DNA from 2 places in the Blautia sp. MSK17_66 genome. Region 2 is predicted to be linked to the other one. Evidence: predicted binding sites of a transcription regulator. Region 2 holds the regulator's gene; the other holds the start of a gene.

Region 1 (5,950 bases), on a different contig from region 2:
ACACGAAGAAACAGGTATGGAAAACTGGAAGAAAGCAGGAATTGGTATCGACATTGTAATAGCACTTTTCATGGCAGGAATGGAAGTACTGGTAATCAGAGGATATAAGAAAAGAAAGAATGCTGAATAAGGATGAAAGTGGGATGGAAAACAGTTATGAAACAGCAAAAATTGGTTGAAAAGATGACAATAGAAGAAAAGGCAGCGATACTCAGTGGAAAAACTGTCTGGCAGACCAGAGAAATTGACAGGCTTTCCATCCCGTCCATCTTTCTTTCAGATGGACCGCATGGAATCAGAAAACAGGCAGGAGCAGGAGACCATCTGGGACTGAATGCATCCTTGAATGCAACTTGTTTTCCCACAGCAGCGACGATAGCAAACAGCTGGAATCAGGATCTGGGGGAAGAGATCGGACAGGCTCTTGGAGAAGAAGCAGCAAGTATGGATGTAAATATCCTGCTTGGTCCGGGATTAAATATTAAAAGAAGCCCATTATGTGGAAGAAATTTTGAATATTTTTCAGAAGATCCATATCTTTCCGGGAAGATGGCAGCGTCATATATTCGTGGAATACAGAGTAAAGGCGTTTATGCCTGCCCGAAGCATCTGGCGGTTAACAGTCAGGAACTTAGGAGAATGGCAATGGACGCAGTTGTTGACGAACGGACATTAAGAGAAATATACCTGACCGGTTTTGAGATAGCTGTTAAAGAAGGACACGCAAAAGCAATCATGAGCAGTTACAACCAGATTAATGGGATTTATGCTAATGAGGACAAACATCTTTTGACAGACATCTTGCGCAAAGACTGGGGATTTGATGGAATTGTAGTAACAGACTGGGGCGGAAGCAATGACCATGTGAAAGGTGTTGCTGCCGGCTCAAATCTGGAGATGCCGTCCTGTGGGTATGATTCTGCAAGAGAAGTGATTGCTGCTGTCCGAAATGGAAAGCTGAAGGAAGCGGATTTGGATGAAAGAGTTGGAGAACTGGTGGATGCAGTGCTGGAACTGACATCAGGGAAGAAGCTTTCAGATAAAAACTTTGACAAAAACGCACATCATCAACTGGCAAGGAAAGCAGCAGCAGAAAGCATGATTCTTCTGAAAAATGAAAAACAGATTCTTCCGCTGGATACAAAAAAATCCATCGCTGTTATTGGAGATTTTGCTTTTTCACCCAGATATCAGGGGGCAGGATCTTCTATGGTCAATCCAACAAAAGTAGAAGATATGTCATCAATTTTGCAACAATATGATCTGAATATTCTGGGAATGACAAGAGGCTATCAGAGAAATGGAGATGTAGATGAGAATGATAGAAAGTTTGCATTAAATTTATCTATGAACGCGGATATTGTGATTTTCTGCTTTGGTCTTGATGAGATCAGTGAATCAGAAGGACTGGACAGAACCCATATGCGTATTCCGCAGGATCAGATAGATCTTTTGCAGGATATCAGCAAAGTGAATGAAAATATTATTGGAATACTGAGTGCAGGATCTGCGATAGAAATGCCATGGTACACCTGCTGCAAAGCGATTTTGCATGGCTATCTGAATGGACAGGCAGGTGCTTCTGCAACATTGGATATTCTGACCGGAAAAGTGAATCCATCAGGAAGACTGGCAGAAACATATCCCATATCTTATGAACAGACACCGGCATTCCGATATTATCCAAGTAATGAGAAAACATCGGAATACCGCGAGAGTGTTTATGTGGGATATCGCTATTATGATACTTCAAAAGTCCGGGTGCAATATCCATTTGGCTTTGGGCTTTCCTATACGGAATTTACATATTCTGATCTTATCATAGAAGAGGATGGAATCAAAGTTTCGGTTACCAATACAGGTGACAGAGACGGAGCTGAGGTTGTTCAGATGTATGTAGGACTTCCTAATGCAATCGTGTTCCGACCGGAAAAAGAACTGAAAGGTTTTGCAAAAGTTTATCTAAAGGCAGGAGAAAGCAGACAGCTCAGGATTTCGTTTGATGATAAGACATTCCGTTATTGGAATATAAAAACGGGACAGTGGGAAATAGAAACAGGAACTTATCAGATTATGGTAGGAGCCAGTGTTGCAGATATTCGTTTAACAGGTATGACTGAGAGAACAGGAAATAGTAAAGGATATCCGTATAATCCGGCAAAAATGCCTTACTATTATACAGGAATCGTGCAGAAAATATCAGATGAGGAATTTCGTGAACTTCTTGGCCATGAGATACCGGACAGAAGATGGAGTGGAAATCTGGAAATCAATGATGCAATTTGTCAGATGTATTATGCAAAAAGCCGACTTGCGAGACTGATATATAGATGTCTCACAAAAATGAAAAAGAAGAGTGAGGCACAGGGAAAGCCGGATCTGAATATTCTTTTTATTTACAACATGCCATTTAGAGGTATTGCCAAGATGACCGGCGGGGCAGTCAGTATGGAAATGGTATATGGAATTGTCGATGCTGTGAATGGACACTTTATGCGTGGAGTAAAAAAAGTAATTGGCGGATATTTCAGAAACAGAAGAAATAATAAGAAATATGAAAAATTATTAAAAGGAGCCGGAGGGAAGTGCAGATGAATCATATAAAAAATATATGGAAATGTTTTGAAGAGAAACATTCTGCTATTGCAAAATGGCTTTATCAGATATTCTATTTTGTTATATTCAGTATGGGCGTGACAGTATTCCAGTATCTTGTATTTACATTTTTACCAGGGATTTTGGGAATTGGTCTGGCTGGTACAGAATTTATGTGGCCAAAGGTTTCCATAAATCTGTTTGGAGTAAAATTTACATGGAGTTTGCTGGGGTATAATGTATTGCGTGATGCAACGGGAAATATACTGATCGGTGGTGGACTTGGCTATTTTATCAGTTATGAATTGGGGTCATTTCTTGCACAGTGTATCAATTTTCCGCTTCAGAGAAATATTACTTTTAAAAGCCATGGAAATCCTGTATATCAGGCAATCTGGTATTTTGTTGCATGGGTGGTAATTTCACTGATTTGTAATGGATTTAATAATCTATGGATGCCAGTTGCAGCTGCATATGTGGCACCGGCAGTCTATAACATGCTTGTGACAATTATCACAGGTGGAGTTTCCATGGTGATTTTTTTCTTTGTGTTTAAAATTATTTTCCCAGAGGGGAAGGCTGAATAGAAGAAATTAGCAAGTATGCCTGAAATCTAATAATAAAAGAGATGAGGAGTAGTAAGAAAATCAGACAAATATATTTTTCCAAGAATTTGTCGTAAAAATGTGGTCAAACCAAGAAAATCGAGTGCGAAAGAGAATGTTACGCCATGCACAGCTCGGGAAAGAGTTCCCTCGCTGTAGGGCTGTCGCCCTATAAAATAGCAAAAAAAGATGCCTTTGCAAGTAAACTAGCAGGGCGTCTTTTTTCACCATTTTGCATGGCTTGTAGCGTTCACAAATTCTTCACAAAAAATTAGCACTCACCTCTTGACAGTGCTAATAATAAGTGTTATATTACAACTAGAACAAAGGAAGAGGGATATGAGATAAAAAGATTGAAAGAAAATCTTCTGAATATCCTTCATACCAACCGAGTTCAGAACTTAAAACTTATTTCAAGATAGATCATAAAAGAAAAGGGAGAGATGACTTATGTTAATGCCTAGTATTTTTGGAGAAAACTTATTTGATGATTTCTTTACACCGTTCTATTACGATGATAAAGATGAGAAGAAAGCAGAGAAGAAGCTGTACGGACACAGAGCACAGAATCTTCTGAAGACCGATATTAAAGAAACCAAGGAAGGTTATGAACTTGTAATTGATGTTCCTGGATTCAAGAAAGATGAAGTTAAGGTAGCACTGAAAGATGGTTATCTGACAGTCAGTGCAGCTAAAGGCCTTGATGAGGAAGAGGATGACAAGAAGACAGGACGTTACATCAGACGTGAACGTTACGCAGGAGCCTGCGAGAGAAGCTTCTATGTAGGTGAAGATGTTACACAGGAAGACATCAAGGGCGAGTATAAACACGGTATCCTGAAACTGTTTGTTCCGAAGAAAGAAGCAAAACCGGTTTCCAACGATCCGAAATATATCACCATTGAATGATTGAGAAGTTGATTCATTTCCGTCAGGTAATGTATGATCGTTAAAGACTCGTGATACTGCCCGGAGACTTCGGGCGGTATCCTTAAAATAGATTAGTAAGTAACAGTCGAAAGACTTAAAAATAGATTTGTTTGTCATGAAAAGGAGCGATGACTTATGTTGATGCCTAGTATTTTTGGAGAAAACTTATTTGATGATGACTGGATGGACTTCCCGTTTAAAGATGAGTTCTGGGGCAAGAAGAATCCGCTTTATGGTAAACATGCGCAGAACATGATGAAAACGGATATCCGTGAAACTGATGGCAGTTATGAACTGGATGTGGATCTTCCGGGATTTAAGAAAGACGAGATCAAGGTTCAGCTGAAGGATGGTTATCTGACACTGTCAGCAGCCAAAGGTCTTGATAAAGATGAACAGGATAAGAAGGGCAACTACATCAGACGTGAACGTTATGCTGGTACTTTAAGTAGAAGTTTCTATGTTGGTGATGCAGTCAGTGAAGAAGATATCCATGCGAAATATGAAGACGGTATTCTGAAACTTTCTGTTCCGAAGAAAGCACCGAAAGCCGTTGAAGAAAAAGATGGTTACATCGCAATCGAAGGTTAACTTCCATTGCTTATTCTCCCCCCATATATAGCCGGGATCCGAAAGGATCCCGGCCTTTTTTACATGAGAAATAAATTATTCTGTTGTATTGCGGCGAATTAATATAGGTGTAATCTGTTTATGGATGGGTTCACCCAATGGTTTGGGAACACGCTTTTTCTGTTCCTCCATCTGCTGGACCAGAAGATCCATGGCAGTTTTTGCAATCACATCGATCTGCTGTCCGATGGTTGTGATCGGAAGGATTGCCTCGCTGGCAATCGGAGAATTGTCAAATCCAACAATCTCGTAAGTGGAAGGAAATGTCCCGTATTTTTGGAAAATTAAATTAAGAAACATATTAGCATAGGTATCGTTCGCAAGAAAGATACCTTTTTTTTGATCGGGGTATTTTGATTCTATCTTATTGAAAATCTCTCGGATTACATCTAAAAGCTCATGATAAGAATCACCTTTTACACTCAAATCTATATCATATGGCACATGATATTCTTCACAAGTTGCCTGAAAGGCCCGGATTCGGTCATAAGCCGGGGCGGATTTATTCACATTGACATTTATGTGAATTAATATATCACATTTATCTCGAATCAACAGAGAAGTAGCCTGAAGTGCTCCCATATAGTTGTCAGTATTGACGCTGCTGATATGCTCTGCTTCGCGTTCAATTGCGATGACAGGAATCTGGTAGGAAGCGAGTTTCTCAGATGGAAGAGTGTGACTTAAAACAATCAGTCCTTCAATCTGATAAGACAGAAGTTCTTCAATATACTGTTGTTCTTCTTCTGCGCCATGTTCGCTGACGAAAACAAGAAACTTATAATGATAATCACGGTAGCTGGAAAGGAGTTGTGTCAGCATCTCAGAATAATAGTGCAGGTAAAGATTCGGAACAATGATTCCAATAAATTCACTTTTTCCATTTGCCAGAACTTTTGCCAGCTTATTCTTTTTATATCCAAGTGTGTCAAGAGCCTGTGAAATCTTTTCCTGGTTTTCTAATGTAAGAGAATCAGGATGATTGAAGTATCTTGATATTGTAGTTTTTGAAAAATTGGTGTATTCCGCAATATCTGCAAAAGTTACCTGTTTCTTTTTACTCATAAAAGTTGAATCTCCTTCAATATGATGGCTGACGGTTAATAATATTTTTCAGTATAGCAATTTTGATGGAAAAACGCAACGATAAAATAACTGATTACGTAACCGGTTCTCATAAAATCAATGGA
Region 2 (5,950 bases):
AAGCATGCGGCGATTTTTCCGGCATCCCATTATGTTGTGCCGCAGGAAAAAATCCAGAAGGCAGCGGATGCGATCCTGGAAGAAATGAAGGAACAGGTTTCCTATTTTAAAAGTGAAGATAAACTGATCGAGGCACAGAGAATTGCCGAGAGAACGAATTTCGATGTAGAAATGATGAAGGAAACAGGTTTTTGTTCCGGTATTGAGAATTATTCCAGACACCTTACCGGGCTTAAGCCGGGACAGCCGCCGTATACCCTGATGGACTACTTTAAAGACGACTTTCTTCTTATTATAGATGAGTCCCATAAGACCGTTTCGCAGGTCGGAGGAATGTATGCCGGTGATCAGAGCCGCAAGCAGACACTGGTGGATTATGGCTTCCGTCTGCCTTCGGCAAAGGATAACCGTCCGCTGAGTTTTGATGAATTTGAAAATAAACTGGATCAGGTTCTGTTTGTCTCGGCAACACCGGGACAGTATGAAGCGGAGCATGAGCTTCTGCGTGCAGAGCAGATCATCCGTCCGACAGGTCTTCTCGATCCGAAGGTCGAGGTTCGCCCGATCGAGGGTCAGATTGATGATCTGATCAGTGAGGTAAACAAAGAAACGGACAGGGGACACAAGATTCTGATCACGACTCTTACGAAACGAATGGCGGAGGATCTGACAGAATACATGAAGGATGTGGGAATCCGGGTCAGATATCTGCATTCGGATATTGATACACTGGAGCGGGCAGAAATTATCCGTGATATGCGTCTGGATGTGTTTGATGTGCTGGTTGGAATCAATCTTTTGCGAGAGGGTCTGGATATTCCGGAGATCACGCTGGTTGCCATCCTTGATGCGGATAAGGAGGGATTTCTCCGTTCAGAGGTTTCGCTGATCCAGACGATCGGACGGGCAGCCCGAAACAGCGAAGGCCATGTTATCATGTATGCCGATGTGATGACGGATTCCATGAGAAATGCGATTCAGGAAACAGAACGAAGAAGAAGTATTCAGGAAGCATACAACAAAGAACATGGAATCACACCTACTACGATCAGAAAGGCAGTCCGTGACCTGATCACGGTTTCTAAAGCGGTTGCTGAGACAGAGGATAAGCTGAAAAAGGATCCGGAGTCCATGAACCGTAAGGAACTCATGAAGCTGATCACGAAGGTTGAGAAACAGATGCGTGAGGCGGCGGCGAACCTGAACTTTGAACAGGCAGCAGAGCTCAGAGACAAGATGATCGAACTGAAGAAAAATCTGGAAGAACTGGAAGCGTAAGGAGAATCCGGCATCTTGATATATATATAACAAGATCCTAAAGTCCGGCATCGCAGAACAGTGATGTAACTGCAAAATATTTACACTTTACTCTTGTACAGTAATGGAGAGAGTGATAAAATAAAACCATTATGTAGAAAGAGGGAGTCGATATGCAGTTTTCCAAAAGATTAGACAGATTTGGAGAGGAAATCTTTGCGGCCCTGAACAACAGACGGATGGAGCTGGAGCAGCAGGGTATGAAAATTTATAATATGAGTGTGGGAACACCGGATTTTAAGACGCCGGAACACATCAAGAAGGCCCTGGCAGAAGCTGCCATGGATGATAACAACTGGAAATACAGCCTCAGAGACCTTCCGGAGCTTCTGGAAGCAGTCTGTGAGTATTATAAGAAACGATTTGATGTTGAGCTGACACCGGATATGGTCATGACCGTTTACGGAAGCCAGGAAGGCATGGGACATCTGGGAATGGCACTCTGTGATGAAGGGGATGTCGTTCTTCTTCCGGATCCGTGTTATCCGGTATTTGCAGCGGGAAGCCTGATGGCAGGAGCAATACCATACTATTATCCACTGGTGGCAGAGCATGATTTTCTTCCATATGTAAAGGATATCCCGGAAGAAGTTGCAAAAAAGGCCAAATATATGGTAGTTTCTCTTCCGTCCAACCCGGTAGGAAGTATCGCCACGCCGGGACTTTATGAAGAAATCGTGGCATTTGCCAGAAAGTATGACATTCTGATCATCCATGACAATGCCTACAGCGATATTATCTTTGATGGGGCGCATGGGGGAAGTTTTCTGGCAACAGAAGGTGCGAAGGAAATCGGAGTGGAGTTCTTCAGTCTTTCCAAGTCCTTCAATGTGACCGGAGCAAGGATCAGTTTTTTGGTGGGCCGTCCGGATGTGATTGCCGCACTTCGTAAACTTAGAAGCCAGATTGATTTTGGAATGTTCCTTCCTATTCAGAAAGCCGCGATCGCTGCACTGAAAGGACCGCTCGAGAGCGTCAGGGAGCAGTGCCAGATGTATCAGGAGAGAAGAGATGCCCTCTGCAATGGACTCAGAGAGATCGGATGGGAACTCCCGAATGGCAAGGGAACGATGTTTGTCTGGGCCAAAATCCCGAAAGGACGGACGGACAGTATGGCGTTCTGCATGGAACTGATGGAAAAAGCCGGTGTGATCGTGACACCGGGAGCAAGTTTTGGACCTCATGGAGAGGGCTATGTACGTTTCGCTCTGGTGCTTCCGCCGGAGAAGATCAGAGAAGTGGTAGAGTCCATCCGCAGAAGCGGCCTGTAATTGTACAGAACAGAACAAAAATTAAAAATCACAGGAAAGATATCAGATGGGGAAGGTCGAGAAATGTCAGATTTCCTTAATCTGTGTCTGAACTGTGATTTTTGTGTTTTTTTCAAAAAATTCGTAATTATCTGTTGACAAATAATTACGACAGTGCTATCTTAACACTATAGATGTTAGCACTCCTTAATGATGAGTGCTAACAGACTAAACGGAAAGGAGCTGGGAACATGGATGAACAACTGACAGATCGTAAGAAACGAATTCTCAAGGCGATCATCAGAACATACATGGAGACAGGCGAACCGGTAGGATCCAGGACGATTTCCAAGGATAAGGATCTGAATGTCAGCTCAGCAACAATCCGGAATGAGATGTCTGATCTGACAGAGATGGGATATATTGTTCAGCCACATACATCGGCAGGAAGAATACCTTCCGATAAGGGCTACAGGCTTTATGTGGATGAGCTGATGCGCGAGAAGGAGGATGAGATCGAGGAACTCCGTAATCTGATGATTGAGAAGACTGACAAGATGGATAAGGTGCTTAAGAAAGTAGCACGTGTTCTTGCTTCCAACACCAATTACGCGACGATGATTTCCGTTCCTCAGTACAGCGGAAGCAAGCTGAAATTTATTCAGTTATCCCGTGTCAATGAATTGCAGCTGGTAGCAGTTGTTGTATGCGAAGGCAATGTCATCCGAAATCAGATCATCGATCTGGATGAAGAGATGGACGATGAGACGATCCTGAAGCTGAACCTGCTTCTGAATACCAATCTGAACGGACTGCCGATCCAGGATATCAACCTTGGCATGATCGCCAGATTGAAAGAACAGGCAGGCATTCACAGCGGACTGGTGGCAAGAGTGCTGGATGCAGTTGCAGCTACGATTCATGTTGATGAAGACGATATGGAAATCTATACGTCAGGAGCCACGAACTTCTTTAAGTATCCGGAGTTATCCGATACGACGAAGGCGACCGGCCTGATCTCCACATTTGAAGAGAAACAACAGCTGGTGGATCTAGTCAAGGAGCGTATGGCAGATGACAGTACCGGAGTTCAGGTGTATATCGGAGATGAACTTCCGATCTCGACTATGAAGGACTGCAGTGTTGTGACTGCAACCTATGAGCTGGGCGAAGGAATGCATGGAACGATCGGTATTGTAGGTCCGAAACGAATGGATTATGAGAATGTGGTAAACAGTCTGAAGACCCTCAAGGTAGAACTTGATCAGGTTTTCACCAAAAATAAAAGCAATGAAGACGGCTAGAAGCCAGAGCAGAAAGGCGGTAAAAAAAAGTGTCAGAAGTAAATAAAAATGCGGCAAATGAGCAGGAAGAAACAGAGAAGGATATTCCGGAAACAGAAACTGTGAACGAGCCGACAGAAGAATCGCCGGAAGCAACGGCAGGACAGGACGCACAGGCGGAGGAAACTGCCCAGGCAGATGACGATAAAGAAACAAAATCCAAAACATCTTTCTTCGGCAAGAAGAAAAAGGACAATAAATTAGAGCAGCAGGTTGAAGAACTGACAGACAGACTGAAGCGAAGCATGGCTGAGTTTGACAACTTCCGTAAACGTACAGAGAAGGAGAAATCCAGTATGTATGTGATCGGTGCGAAGGACATCATCGAGAAGATGCTTCCGGTTGTGGATAACTTCGAAAGAGGTCTTGCACAGGCTCCGGAAGGTGATCCGTTTGCAGATGGCATGCAGAAGATCTACAAACAGCTTATCACTACGATGGAAGGCATGGGAGTAGAACCGATCGAAGCTGTCGGCAAGGAATTCAACCCGGATTTCCATAATGCAGTGATGCATGTGGAGGATGAATCTGTTGGCGAGAACATCATTGTAGAGGAACTCCAGAAGGGTTACACCTACAAGGGATTCGTAGTTCGCCACAGCATGGTCAAAGTCGCAAACTGATCGTGCCCAAAGAAAAAGGAAGCGGCTGCGAAGCAGACATTTACTTTTTCTGGCACGATCCTGACAGAATCGTAAGTGCGCAGCACGAAAGATGCGTTGAGCATCTTGATTCTGGAAGGAAAAATTGAAATATTTAATAGTCTTAAATCTTAGAATAAATTCAGGAGGAATATTATCATGGGAAAAATCATTGGTATTGACTTAGGTACAACAAACAGTTGTGTAGCCGTAATGGAAGGTGGACAGCCGACCGTTATCGCTAATACAGAAGGCGCAAGAACTACACCGTCTGTAGTTGCTTTCACAAAAACAGGAGAACGTCTCGTTGGTGAGCCTGCAAAACGTCAGGCAGTAACAAACGCAGACAGAACAATTTCCTCCATCAAGAGAGAGATGGGTACAGATTATCGTGTAACAATCGATGATAAGAAATACTCTCCGCAGGAAATCTCCGCAATGATTCTTCAGAAACTGAAAAAAGACGCAGAAGGATATCTTGGAGAGAGCGTAACAGAGGCTGTTATCACAGTTCCGGCTTACTTCAACGATGCTCAGCGTCAGGCAACCAAGGATGCCGGTAAGATCGCAGGTCTTGATGTAAAACGTATCATTAACGAGCCTACAGCAGCAGCTCTTGCTTATGGTCTTGACAACGAGAAAGAGCAGAAGATCATGGTTTACGACTTAGGTGGTGGTACCTTCGACGTATCTGTTATCGAGATCGGTGATGGAGTTATCGAGGTTCTTTCCACAGCAGGTAACAACCGTCTTGGTGGTGATGACTTTGACCAGAAGGTTACAGATTGGATGATCGAAGAATTCAAGAAAGCTGAGGGCGTAGACTTAAGCGCAGACAAGATGGCTCTTCAGAGACTGAAAGAAGCAGCAGAGAAAGCCAAAAAAGAACTTTCTTCCGCAACAACAACAAACATCAACCTTCCGTTCATCACTGCAACAGCAGAGGGACCGAAGCATTTCGATATGAACCTTACAAGAGCTAAATTTGATGAGCTGACACATGACCTGGTAGAAAAAACAGCTGAGCCGGTTCGCCGTGCACTGTCTGACGCAGGTATCACAGCTTCCGAACTTGGCCAGGTACTTCTGGTAGGTGGATCCACACGTATCCCAGCTGTACAGGATAAGGTAAAACAGCTGACAGGCAAAGAGCCAAGCAAATCTCTGAACCCGGATGAATGTGTTGCACTTGGTGCTTCCGTACAGGGTGGTAAACTTGCAGGTGATGCAGGTGCCGGTGATATCCTTCTTCTGGATGTTACTCCGCTGTCACTGTCCATCGAGACAATGGGTGGTATCGCAACTCGTCTGATCGAGAGAAATACAACAATCCCGACCAAGAAGAGCCAGATCTTCTCTACAGCAGCAGATAACCAGACAGCAGTAGATATCAACGTAG

Evidence for each region. The regulator HrcA, encoded in region 2, represses chaperone genes, less so after heat shock. The targets are predictions, from matches to a motif close to TGTTAGCACTCNNNNNNNNNGAGTGCTAACA.
Region 1: a site for HrcA is predicted at 3,470-3,500, ahead of LIR34_RS00245 (Hsp20/alpha crystallin family protein). Genes of this name have one in related genera too.

Annotation. Positions count from the first base shown of each region.
Region 1 covers NZ_JAJBNQ010000001.1:52,858-58,807, reverse strand. Annotated here, with positions in the region: gene LIR34_RS00260 (glycoside hydrolase family 3 C-terminal domain-containing protein) at 1-130, shown strand, start outside; gene LIR34_RS00255 (glycoside hydrolase family 3 C-terminal domain-containing protein) at 157-2,595, shown strand; gene LIR34_RS00250 (hypothetical protein) at 2,592-3,182, shown strand; gene LIR34_RS00245 (Hsp20/alpha crystallin family protein) at 3,651-4,109, shown strand; gene LIR34_RS00240 (Hsp20/alpha crystallin family protein) at 4,266-4,721, shown strand; gene LIR34_RS00235 (LacI family DNA-binding transcriptional regulator) at 4,797-5,825, opposite strand.
Region 2 covers NZ_JAJBNQ010000013.1:29,194-35,143, forward strand. Annotated here, with positions in the region: gene uvrB (excinuclease ABC subunit UvrB) at 1-1,278, shown strand, start outside; gene LIR34_RS08330 (pyridoxal phosphate-dependent aminotransferase) at 1,431-2,588, shown strand; gene hrcA (heat-inducible transcriptional repressor HrcA) at 2,819-3,871, shown strand; gene grpE (nucleotide exchange factor GrpE) at 3,901-4,533, shown strand; gene dnaK (molecular chaperone DnaK) at 4,711-5,950, shown strand, end outside.